4 regions of the Vreelandella sp. H-I2 genome follow, and region 4 is predicted to be linked to each of the others. Evidence: predicted binding sites of a transcription regulator. Region 4 holds the regulator's gene; each other region holds the start of a gene.
What was found. The regulator sigma-54, encoded in region 4, starts transcription at its own class of promoters, with help from an activator protein. The targets are predictions, from matches to a motif close to TGGCACNNNNNTTGCTNT.
Positions count from the first base shown of each region.

Region 1 (2,205 bases), on a different contig from region 4:
TCAACATGGCTGAAAACGCCAGGTAGGGGTTAGCGGTCGGGTCAGGGAAACGAGTTTCAACGCGTTTGCCTTTCGGGCTAGCGGTATACGGAATACGGATAGAAGCAGAGCGGTTACGCGCGCTGTAAGCCAACATAACGGGCGCTTCAAAACCTGGAACCAGGCGCTTGTACGAGTTGGTAGAGGCGTTAGTAAAGGCGTTCAGGGCACGAGCGTGCTTGATGATACCGCCAATGTAGAAAAGCGCCATTTCAGACAAGCCCGCGTACTCGTCACCGGCGAACTGGTTTTGACCATCTTTCCAGAACGACTGGTGAACGTGCATACCCGAACCGTTGTCACCCACCAGCGGCTTCGGCATGAAAGTGGCTGTTTTGCCGTACGCATGCGCCACGTTGTGGATCACATACTTCATTTCCTGAACTTCGTCAGCTTTCTTCACCAACGTGTTGAATTTAACGCCGATTTCGTTCTGACCCGCGTTGGCAACTTCGTGGTGGTGAACCTCAACCGTCTGGCCAATGGCTTCCAGCGTGTTACACATCGCACCACGGATATCGTGGAAGCTATCAACCGGGGGAACCGGGAAGTAACCGCCTTTAACGCGCGGACGGTGGCCTAAGTTGCCGCCTTCTACTTGATTACTGGTCGCCCAAGCACCTTCGTCAGACGTAATTTTATACATGGAACCCTGAATGTCAGACTTCCAATGCACTTCGTCAAAGATAAAGAATTCAGGTTCAGGACCGAAGAAGGCGGTGTCGCCCAAGCCAGTCGACTGCAGGTAAGCTTCTGCACGCTTAGCAATAGAGCGCGGGTCACGATCGTAGCCCTGCATAGTAGCCGGCTCGATGATGTCGCAGCGAAGTACGAGCGTGGCATCTTCGGTGAAGGGGTCAAGGTAACCAGTACCGTCTTCCGGGCTCAGAATCATGTCTGATTCGTTAATACCCTTCCAGCCTTCAATAGAAGAGCCATCAAACATTTGGCCATTCTCAAAAAACTCTTCGTTCACATCACGGGCAGGCACAGTCACGTGCTGCTCTTTACCGCGCGTGTCGGTGAAACGCAGATCTACCCATTTAACATCATGTTCTTCAATTAGCGCGAGAGTCTTGGCTGACATAGTGTCCTCCGGTATGAGCGTGGCTTAAAGCTAACGACAGTAAGCTACCGATAAAAGTGTTGTTCGACAAAATACGTGCTAAACCGCACGTTTGTCATTCTTGTTCACTCAACGTTTGCCTGCATTGAAAAACAAAACCGTTCAGCGAGCATTTCAGACCGGCTATCGTTTTAGCACGCCGCAAGGCTTATGCCTACGACCCGCTAGCCGCTACAAAATACAATGCAGAGAGCATGCCAAATGTGCACCAATATGGCATAGGAAAACCGTAAGCAACTGTTTTTTAAACATTTAAAAATAGGTTCTGATGCATCTTGATGACGCATAGAGCCCAAAGAGCTGCTAACAAACCTCTTTAACAACCTTTAATGCACCAAAATAGAACAAAAATAACCGCCAATGCCCCAAAAATGCGCATTAAAAATACTGAGCACCCTTTTTTGGCTCGCAAGCTTTTTTACTTGCTACTCAAATGAAGCAGATACTACAATAAATTACAATTTGAGAGATTTGCTCACAATCGGAGTCGGCAAATAATGAGGTCGGTCTGCTTTATTGTTGATGCAATGGTAACGGGTGCGCAGTTACCACGCCATTTACAATCCATACGTGAATCCGGTGTCGCCGACCACTTGTTGCCCATTTTGGTGACGGGCACTCAAGCGAATGCGCGTCTAACCTCTATCGGGCAGCGTTATCACACTCACTGCCTGATCACCCCTGCGCAACCACTGGGGGCTCGCCTCAATAAAGCCGCATTTACAAGCCAAGCGGCGTGGCTAATCATTGCATTGCAAAGAAAACCGCTGCCTGCCAGTCTATGGGACGCACTCTACCCGCAATTAAATACCTACACCCTTGATGCGTTAATCGTTAGCCTTACCCAGCCATCGCTATCAGAGCGGTTATTGAGGCGTTTATTGGCAAGCGCACTGATAATGCCACCCTATATTGCCGTGAGGCGTGCGTGGTTTGAACGTTTAGGTGGGTTCGACCCTGAGCTGGATGAAGACAGTGCAATAGAGGACTTTTTGCAACGCTTACATGCCTGCCCCACCCGCTTTAAAACTTACAGTGGC
Region 1 is NZ_JBRAMC010000006.1:156,337-158,541, reverse strand. Features, by position in the region: gene glnA (glutamate--ammonia ligase) at 1-1,126, opposite strand, end outside; gene ACUVOF_RS15890 (hypothetical protein) at 1,663-2,205, shown strand, end outside.
Region 1: the regulator sigma-54 is predicted to act here: its motif matches at 1,348-1,365, upstream of glnA (glutamate--ammonia ligase).

Region 2 (2,205 bases), on a different contig from region 4:
AAGGCAAGTCTGTACCGACAGTAGCGCATAGCTTGGATCAAGCCCTGGAAGCACTCGACGCTGACCGTGCATTCCTGACCGAGGGTGGCGTGTTCACCGACGAAATGATCGATGCCTACATCGACCTCAAGATGGAAGAAGTGGAGCGTATTCGTATGACCACGCACCCCATCGAGTTTGATATGTACTATAGCTGCTAAGTACAGCTGCTAAGTACAGCTGTTAAGTACAGCTGCTAATCAGCGTTACTCGCCACTGGCTGTTACTATCAGCTAAGTGGAGGTAACAATGATGGCTAATAAAACCCCGCTACGGCGACCCCGCTACGGCGGGGTTTTTTTGTTACTGGGGGCTGAGAAGTGTTGCAAGGGGAGGCTATGAGCAAGGTCAATGCAGTCGTGGTGAGCGGTGTGCTGATCACTTTTTTAGGCGTGGGGGGAATGGGTGGCACGGTGTTCGGGCAAACGGTTTACCGGGTCACCGATGAGCATGGCAACGTTACGTTTACCGATAACCCTGGCCGTGGCGGCGAGGCATTAGAACTGATGCCACTGCCTAGCCTACCGCCAGCATTAAAGTCAGCGATGTCCTCTGCCCGTGAAACCACGCCTGCTGCTACGCGCCCACGTGGCAAACCAGGGCAGCCCTTTATGCCCTATGACCACTTTTCTATTGCGCTGCCCCAGCAAGGCGCACACCTGACGGAGCGGAGCACCGCGGTGGAAGTGGCGATTGCGCCACCGCTACGTGAGGATCATCAAGTGCGGCTGTTAGTGAATGGAGAAATTAGCCAAACCGCGCTGCACAGTGATGTTTTCTGGTTAACGGGGCTACCTGCGGGTCAGCACGAACTTCAAGCAGAGTTACTGGATAGCAGCCAGCGGTTACAGCATCGCACCCCCGCGGTGTTGATTACGGTTCCTTAAAAGGACCATTAAAAGTCTTAGTGCACTAAAATAGTGCAACCGTGGGCGCATTTAACGTCACGATTGCGCTAAAACGATTCATCTATCCCCGCCGCTTTGCCCGCAAGCCGTGCAGCTAGGCATAAAAGAATAATTGGCGCGCTTTTTGCAGTTCCCACATTGATCATCCACCTGTAGGTCTGTCACCGCGATGGAAGACACAATTTTTCAGGACACCACCATGCATCAGCGTTTGCTTGAACATCTCACCACGGCGGTATTGCTGTTAGACGGCGATCTGCGTGTGCGCTGGATGAACCCTGCCGCTGAAGCTCTATTGGCGGTCAGCCTTAGCCGAGTTCAAGGGATCAGTTTGGATACGCTACTCGGCGGCGATGAAAGTATTGATGATGTGTTAGCCAAAGCACGGGATGCTTTTCACCCTTATACTCAGCGCGAAGCACGTATTACGCCCCTTAATAGTGAACCACTCACCGTCGACTATACGGTGACGCCATTATCTGACGATGAACTGCTGTTAGAAGTTGAGCCGCGGGACCGGCTAATGCAAATCTCCCGAGAAGAAGCGCTCACTACCCGCCAAGAGACAATAAAAGTGTTGGCCCGCGGGCTTGCCCATGAAGTCAAAAACCCTCTTGGCGGCATTCGCGGTGCTGCGCAACTGTTAGAGCGGGATTTAGACAACCCGACGCTGCGCGAATATACCCATATTATTGTAGAAGAGGTGGATCGTCTGCGCGATCTGGTCGACTCCATGCTCGGCCCTAATCGAATACTCAAACACGAGCCGGTCAATATTCACAAAGTGCTTGAGCGGGTACGGGCACTGCTGATTGCCGAGCATCCCAGCGTTGAAATCAGTCGTGATTATGATCCGAGTTTGCCCGACCTTTCCGGCGATGAATCGCAAATGATTCAAGCGGTGCTTAATGTCGCGCGCAACGCCGTGCAGGCCATGAGCGATGGGCAAACGCCGACGCCTACCCTAATACTGCGTACCCGCGCTCGTCGTCAATTTACCCTCGGCGCTGAACGGCATCGTTTAGTCAGCGAAGTGGCGGTCATTGATAACGGCCCAGGCATTCCAGATGCGCTGCAGGAAACGTTGTTTTATCCCATGGTGTCAGGGCGAGCAGAAGGCAGTGGCCTTGGGCTTTCTATCGCCCAGTCGATTTTGCACCAACATCAAGGGTTGATTGAATGCGACTCACGAGCGGGACACACCGAATTTCGTTTACTGATTCCAATGATTATTAACTTCACCGGAGAAGCGTCATGA
Region 2 is NZ_JBRAMC010000006.1:158,623-160,827, forward strand. Features, by position in the region: gene glnA (glutamate--ammonia ligase) at 1-200, shown strand, start outside; gene ACUVOF_RS15900 (DUF4124 domain-containing protein) at 378-926, shown strand; gene glnL (nitrogen regulation protein NR(II)) at 1,147-2,205, shown strand; gene ntrC (nitrogen regulation protein NR(I)) at 2,202-2,205, shown strand, end outside.
Region 2: the regulator sigma-54 is predicted to act here: its motif matches at 1,061-1,078, upstream of glnL (nitrogen regulation protein NR(II)).

Region 3 (2,205 bases), on a different contig from region 4:
AGCTATGGCCACGGCCCCGGTCACGTTTTTAATCTGGGCCACGGTATCAGCCAGTTTACCAACCCAGACAACGTCACCGCCTTCATGGAGGCGCTGCACGAGCTTAGCCCGCAGTACCATCGGGATATTCCAACTCAACCCAATACAGTGCACTCAGGAGCCAATTGATGAGCGAATTACGCGACGACCAGTGGTTTACCGAAGTCTTTGATAGCCACGGCAGCGCCTTCTCGCTGAAGATCTCCGAAAAACTGCTGGATGTGCAGAGCCCGTACCAACACCTGGAAGTTTACGCCACCGAGACTTACGGTAACCTGATGGTGCTGGATGGCTGCGTGATGCTGACCGACCGCGACAACTTCCTCTATCATGAGATGATTGCGCATCCGGCTCTGTTTACTCATCAAGACCCTAAACGGGTGGTGATTATCGGCGGCGGCGACTGCGGCACCTTAAAAGAAGTGTTGCGGCACCCCGGCGTTGAAAAAGTCACTCAGATTGATATCGACGAAGAGGTCACCAAGGCCTCTGAGCGCTTTTTCCCAACGCTGGTGACATCGAATAATGATCCGCGCGCCGAGCTACTGTTCGCCGATGGTGTGAAATGGGTAGATGATGCACCTGATGAGAGCATCGATGTGCTGATTATCGACTCCACCGATCCGGTAGGCCCTGCGGAAGGCCTGTTTAAGACCGACTTTCTAAAGCGCTGCCACCGTATTTTGAAAAGCGGGGGCGTGATGGTGCAACAGAGCGAGTCACCTCTTTATCACAGTGGTTCGATTATCCGAGAACTACGTAACGACATGCAGGAAGCAGGCTTTGACAGTGTTGCTACGCTGCCTTTCCCGCAGCCGGTTTATCCATCAGGCTGGTGGAGTGTGACCCTGGCGGGTAAAGACACCGACGTTAATGCGTTCCGAGAACAAGCAGCCGCTGATCACGGCCTGTCACTTGATTACTACAGCGTTGATGCCCACCGCGGCGCCCTCGCCCTACCGCCGTTTATGCGCAAAGCCTTCGCGACCGAATAAATACCCGCCTATCACCATTCTAGCGCTCACCGCCCACCCCAGCTTGCCCTTTAAAGGTGCAAAGTGAGGTGGGCGGTAACATTTTTTGCACCTAGACGTTCGTCTCGGATTTGCTGAGTAGCGTTGAAAAGCGCTGAATTAACGCCTGTACCCTTGTTGGCATCTTCCTTGCTAGGTTTAGTCACATGCTACGGCATGCACAACTATTCCAATTACGCCGAGGGAAACTAAATGTTCAATAAAAAGCACCTAGTACTGCTGGCGTCTGCTGGCTCAATGACGCTAGCCGGTATGACGACTGCTCAAGCCGATATCTTGGAAGACACCATTGAGCGGGGCGCCGTACAGTGTGGTGTGAGCGATGGCTTGCCGGGATTCTCAGCACCCGATGACGATGGTAATTGGCAAGGTCTGGACGTTGACGTATGCCGTGCCGTTGCTGCTGCGGTACTAGGTGACGCAGATGCGGTTAACTACATCTCACTGAATGCCGTGGAACGTTTCACCGCCCTACAGTCCGGCGAAGTTGACGTACTATCGCGTAATACCACCTGGACGACCACGCGGGACACAACCCTAGGCCTGAACTTCACTGGCGTTACCTTCTACGACGGTATCGGCTTTATGATCAATCGGGACTTGGGCATTTCCAGCGCTCAAGAACTTGACGGGGCAGCTATCTGCGTTCAATCCGGCACTACCACTGAACTCAATGTGGCCGACTACTTCCGCGCCAATAACATGCAGTTCGATCCTATCGTTTTCGATACTTCCGAGCAGACCGTGGGCGGCTACCAGGCAGGCCGTTGCGACGTGCTGACCTCGGACACCTCCCAGTTGGCCGCACTACGCATCCAGCTCGACAACCCGGAAGGCTCTATGATTCTGCCGGAAATCATTTCCAAGGAACCGCTAGGCCCGGTGGTTCGCCAGGGAGACGACACTTGGTTCAACATCGTCAAATGGTCGCTGTTCGCCATGATCAATGCCGAGGAGTATGGCATCTCCAGCGCCAATGTCGACGACATGATGAGCTCCGAAGATCCTAACATTGTACGTATCCTGGGCCAGGGTGATAACTACGGCGAAGCGATGGGTCTGGATGCTGACTGGGCCTATCAGATTATCAAACAGGTGGGCAACTACGGCGAAATCTTCGATCGCAACGTAG
Region 3 is NZ_JBRAMC010000008.1:112,460-114,664, forward strand. Features, by position in the region: gene hemE (uroporphyrinogen decarboxylase) at 1-168, shown strand, start outside; gene speE (polyamine aminopropyltransferase) at 168-1,034, shown strand; gene ACUVOF_RS18750 (amino acid ABC transporter substrate-binding protein) at 1,266-2,205, shown strand, end outside.
Region 3: the regulator sigma-54 is predicted to act here: its motif matches at 1,192-1,209, upstream of ACUVOF_RS18750 (amino acid ABC transporter substrate-binding protein).

Region 4 (2,205 bases):
ACGTCATTGAATTAACGCACACCTGCGCCTTGGGCGCGAGCTTGTGCTTTTTCCTTATGTTTAACGAGTTGACGGTCAATTTTGTCCGCTAGTGCGTCAATAGCGGCGTACATATCACTGTCTATGGCTTCGGCATGTAAGTCAGCGCCTGCAGCATGCAGTGTACAGGCAGCATGCTGGCGCTCCTTCTCCACTGATAAGGTGACTTGCACCGTGGTTATATTGTCGTAATGGCGCTCTACACGTTCAAGCTTTTCGTTGACATAGTCACGCAAGGCGTCGGTCAGTTCTACGTGATGACCAGTGATATTAACTTGCATTGACGTACTCCTTATCCATCGGACTGTACTTCGATTGTAACCCTTTTTGCCGCGTTGCAAAGCCCTTGTCGAGAGTTTCCCTGAGACGTTAACGAGTGCTAGCGCAAACGGCGCCGTTCACTGGAGGAGGGAATGCCCATCGCTTCGCGATATTTGGCCACCGTGCGACGTGCCACCTGGATGCCCCCCTCATCTAATAGCGTGACTAAGCGGCTATCCGAAAGCGGCTTGCCAGGCGGCTCTTCTTGGATCAGCTTCTTGAGCCGTGCGCGGATAGCCGTACTGGAGTGGCTGTCGCCATCCTGCCCGCTCACCTGGCTTGAGAAAAAATATTTGAGCTCAAAAACGCCCCGAGGTGTATGGATATATTTCTGAGTGGTCACCCGTGAAATAGTTGACTCGTGCATTTCCACGGCTTCGGCGATATCGGCGAGTATTAAGGGTTTCATCGCTTCTTCGCCATGCTCTAAAAAGCCAATTTGTCGTGTGATAATTTCACGACCAACACGTAGCAGCGTATCGTTGCGGCTTGAAAGACTCTTAATCAGCCAGCGAGCTTCCTGAAGGTGCTCTTTAAGAAACTGGTTGTCCTGACTTTTGTCTGCACGCTTTATCAAGCTGGCATAGTCAGGTTGTATCCGCAGCCGTGGCAGCGCCTCGGGGTTGAGTTCTAAATGCCAGCCTTCATGGTCATGACGTACGACGAGATCCGGCGTTACGTAGCTGTCGTCGGTATCGCCATAGGCGCTGCCTGGGCGTGGATCAAGACTGCGTATTAACAAAATGACATCCGCCAACTGGTCATCATCAAGGCCCAGTCGGCGTTTTAGCAATCGCATGTCATCTTTGCCCAACGCTTCAAGAAACTGTCGCACTAAGCGGCGAGCGGGGACCAGCAGCGGGGTATCATCAGGAAGGGCCGCCAACTGCAGCATTAGGCATTCACGCAGGTCGCGGGCAAAAATGCCCGTTGGCTCAAACTGCTGGAGCTTGAGCAAGATGGTTTCTATTTCACGCTGGCTAAGTCCGTCAATGCCTTGAGTGCGAAGCCCTTCGCGGATGTCATTGAGCGGTTGGGTTATATAGCCGTTAGCGTCTAACGCATCGATTAAGCTTTCCGCGACCTGCTGTTCACGCGCGCCAAAATCGGTCATCGCCAGTTGCCATAGCAAGTGCCCATGAAGGCTCTGGCCGGCAGCCTGACGCTCAAAGTCGGGCCCTTCACTACTGCTGGCGCCGTGACTGCCGATATCCTGGTAGGTATCTGACCAGTCGCTATCTACTGATAATTCGGTGGGAATACTTTCGGACCACTCTTCTTCTTTAGGCTCGCTGACGGCCTGTTCGCTAAATTCATCTTCCTGTTCCAACAGGGGGTTGGCGTCTAAGGCCTGCTGAATTTCTTGACGAAGGTCCAGCGTTGATAGCTGTAACAGGGCGATGGCCTGCTGCAGCTGAGGTGTCATGGTCAGCTGTGTGCCGATACGCAGTTGTAGAGAAGCTTTCATGACCATCTGAGAACCACTCGTTATTCAGAATCCTCCACACTAGTGCGAGTGAGGATTAGGTGCAAGTGCAATAAGCATGCCATTGGTGGCAAAGTCATTGTAGACCACTATTTAGAGGCCAAAAAGAAGTGTTAGAATTAAAAAAAGCCTTACAGACGAAAGTCAGCACCCAAATAAACATCTCTCACCTTCTGGTTTGTGAGAATGGCATCTGGGGAGCCGCTAGCGATGATTTGTCCATCACCCACGATATAGGCGATGTCACAAATATCGAGTGTTTCACGCACATTGTGATCAGTAATTAGCACACCAATATGGCGCTGCTTTAGCGCACGGATGATGGTTTTTATTTCGCCTACCGAAATTGGGTCTACGCC
Region 4 is NZ_JBRAMC010000005.1:396,990-399,194, forward strand. Features, by position in the region: gene ACUVOF_RS14955 (PTS sugar transporter subunit IIA) at 1-7, opposite strand, end outside; gene hpf (ribosome hibernation-promoting factor, HPF/YfiA family) at 12-320, opposite strand; gene ACUVOF_RS14965 (RNA polymerase factor sigma-54) at 419-1,834, opposite strand; gene lptB (LPS export ABC transporter ATP-binding protein) at 1,978-2,205, opposite strand, start outside.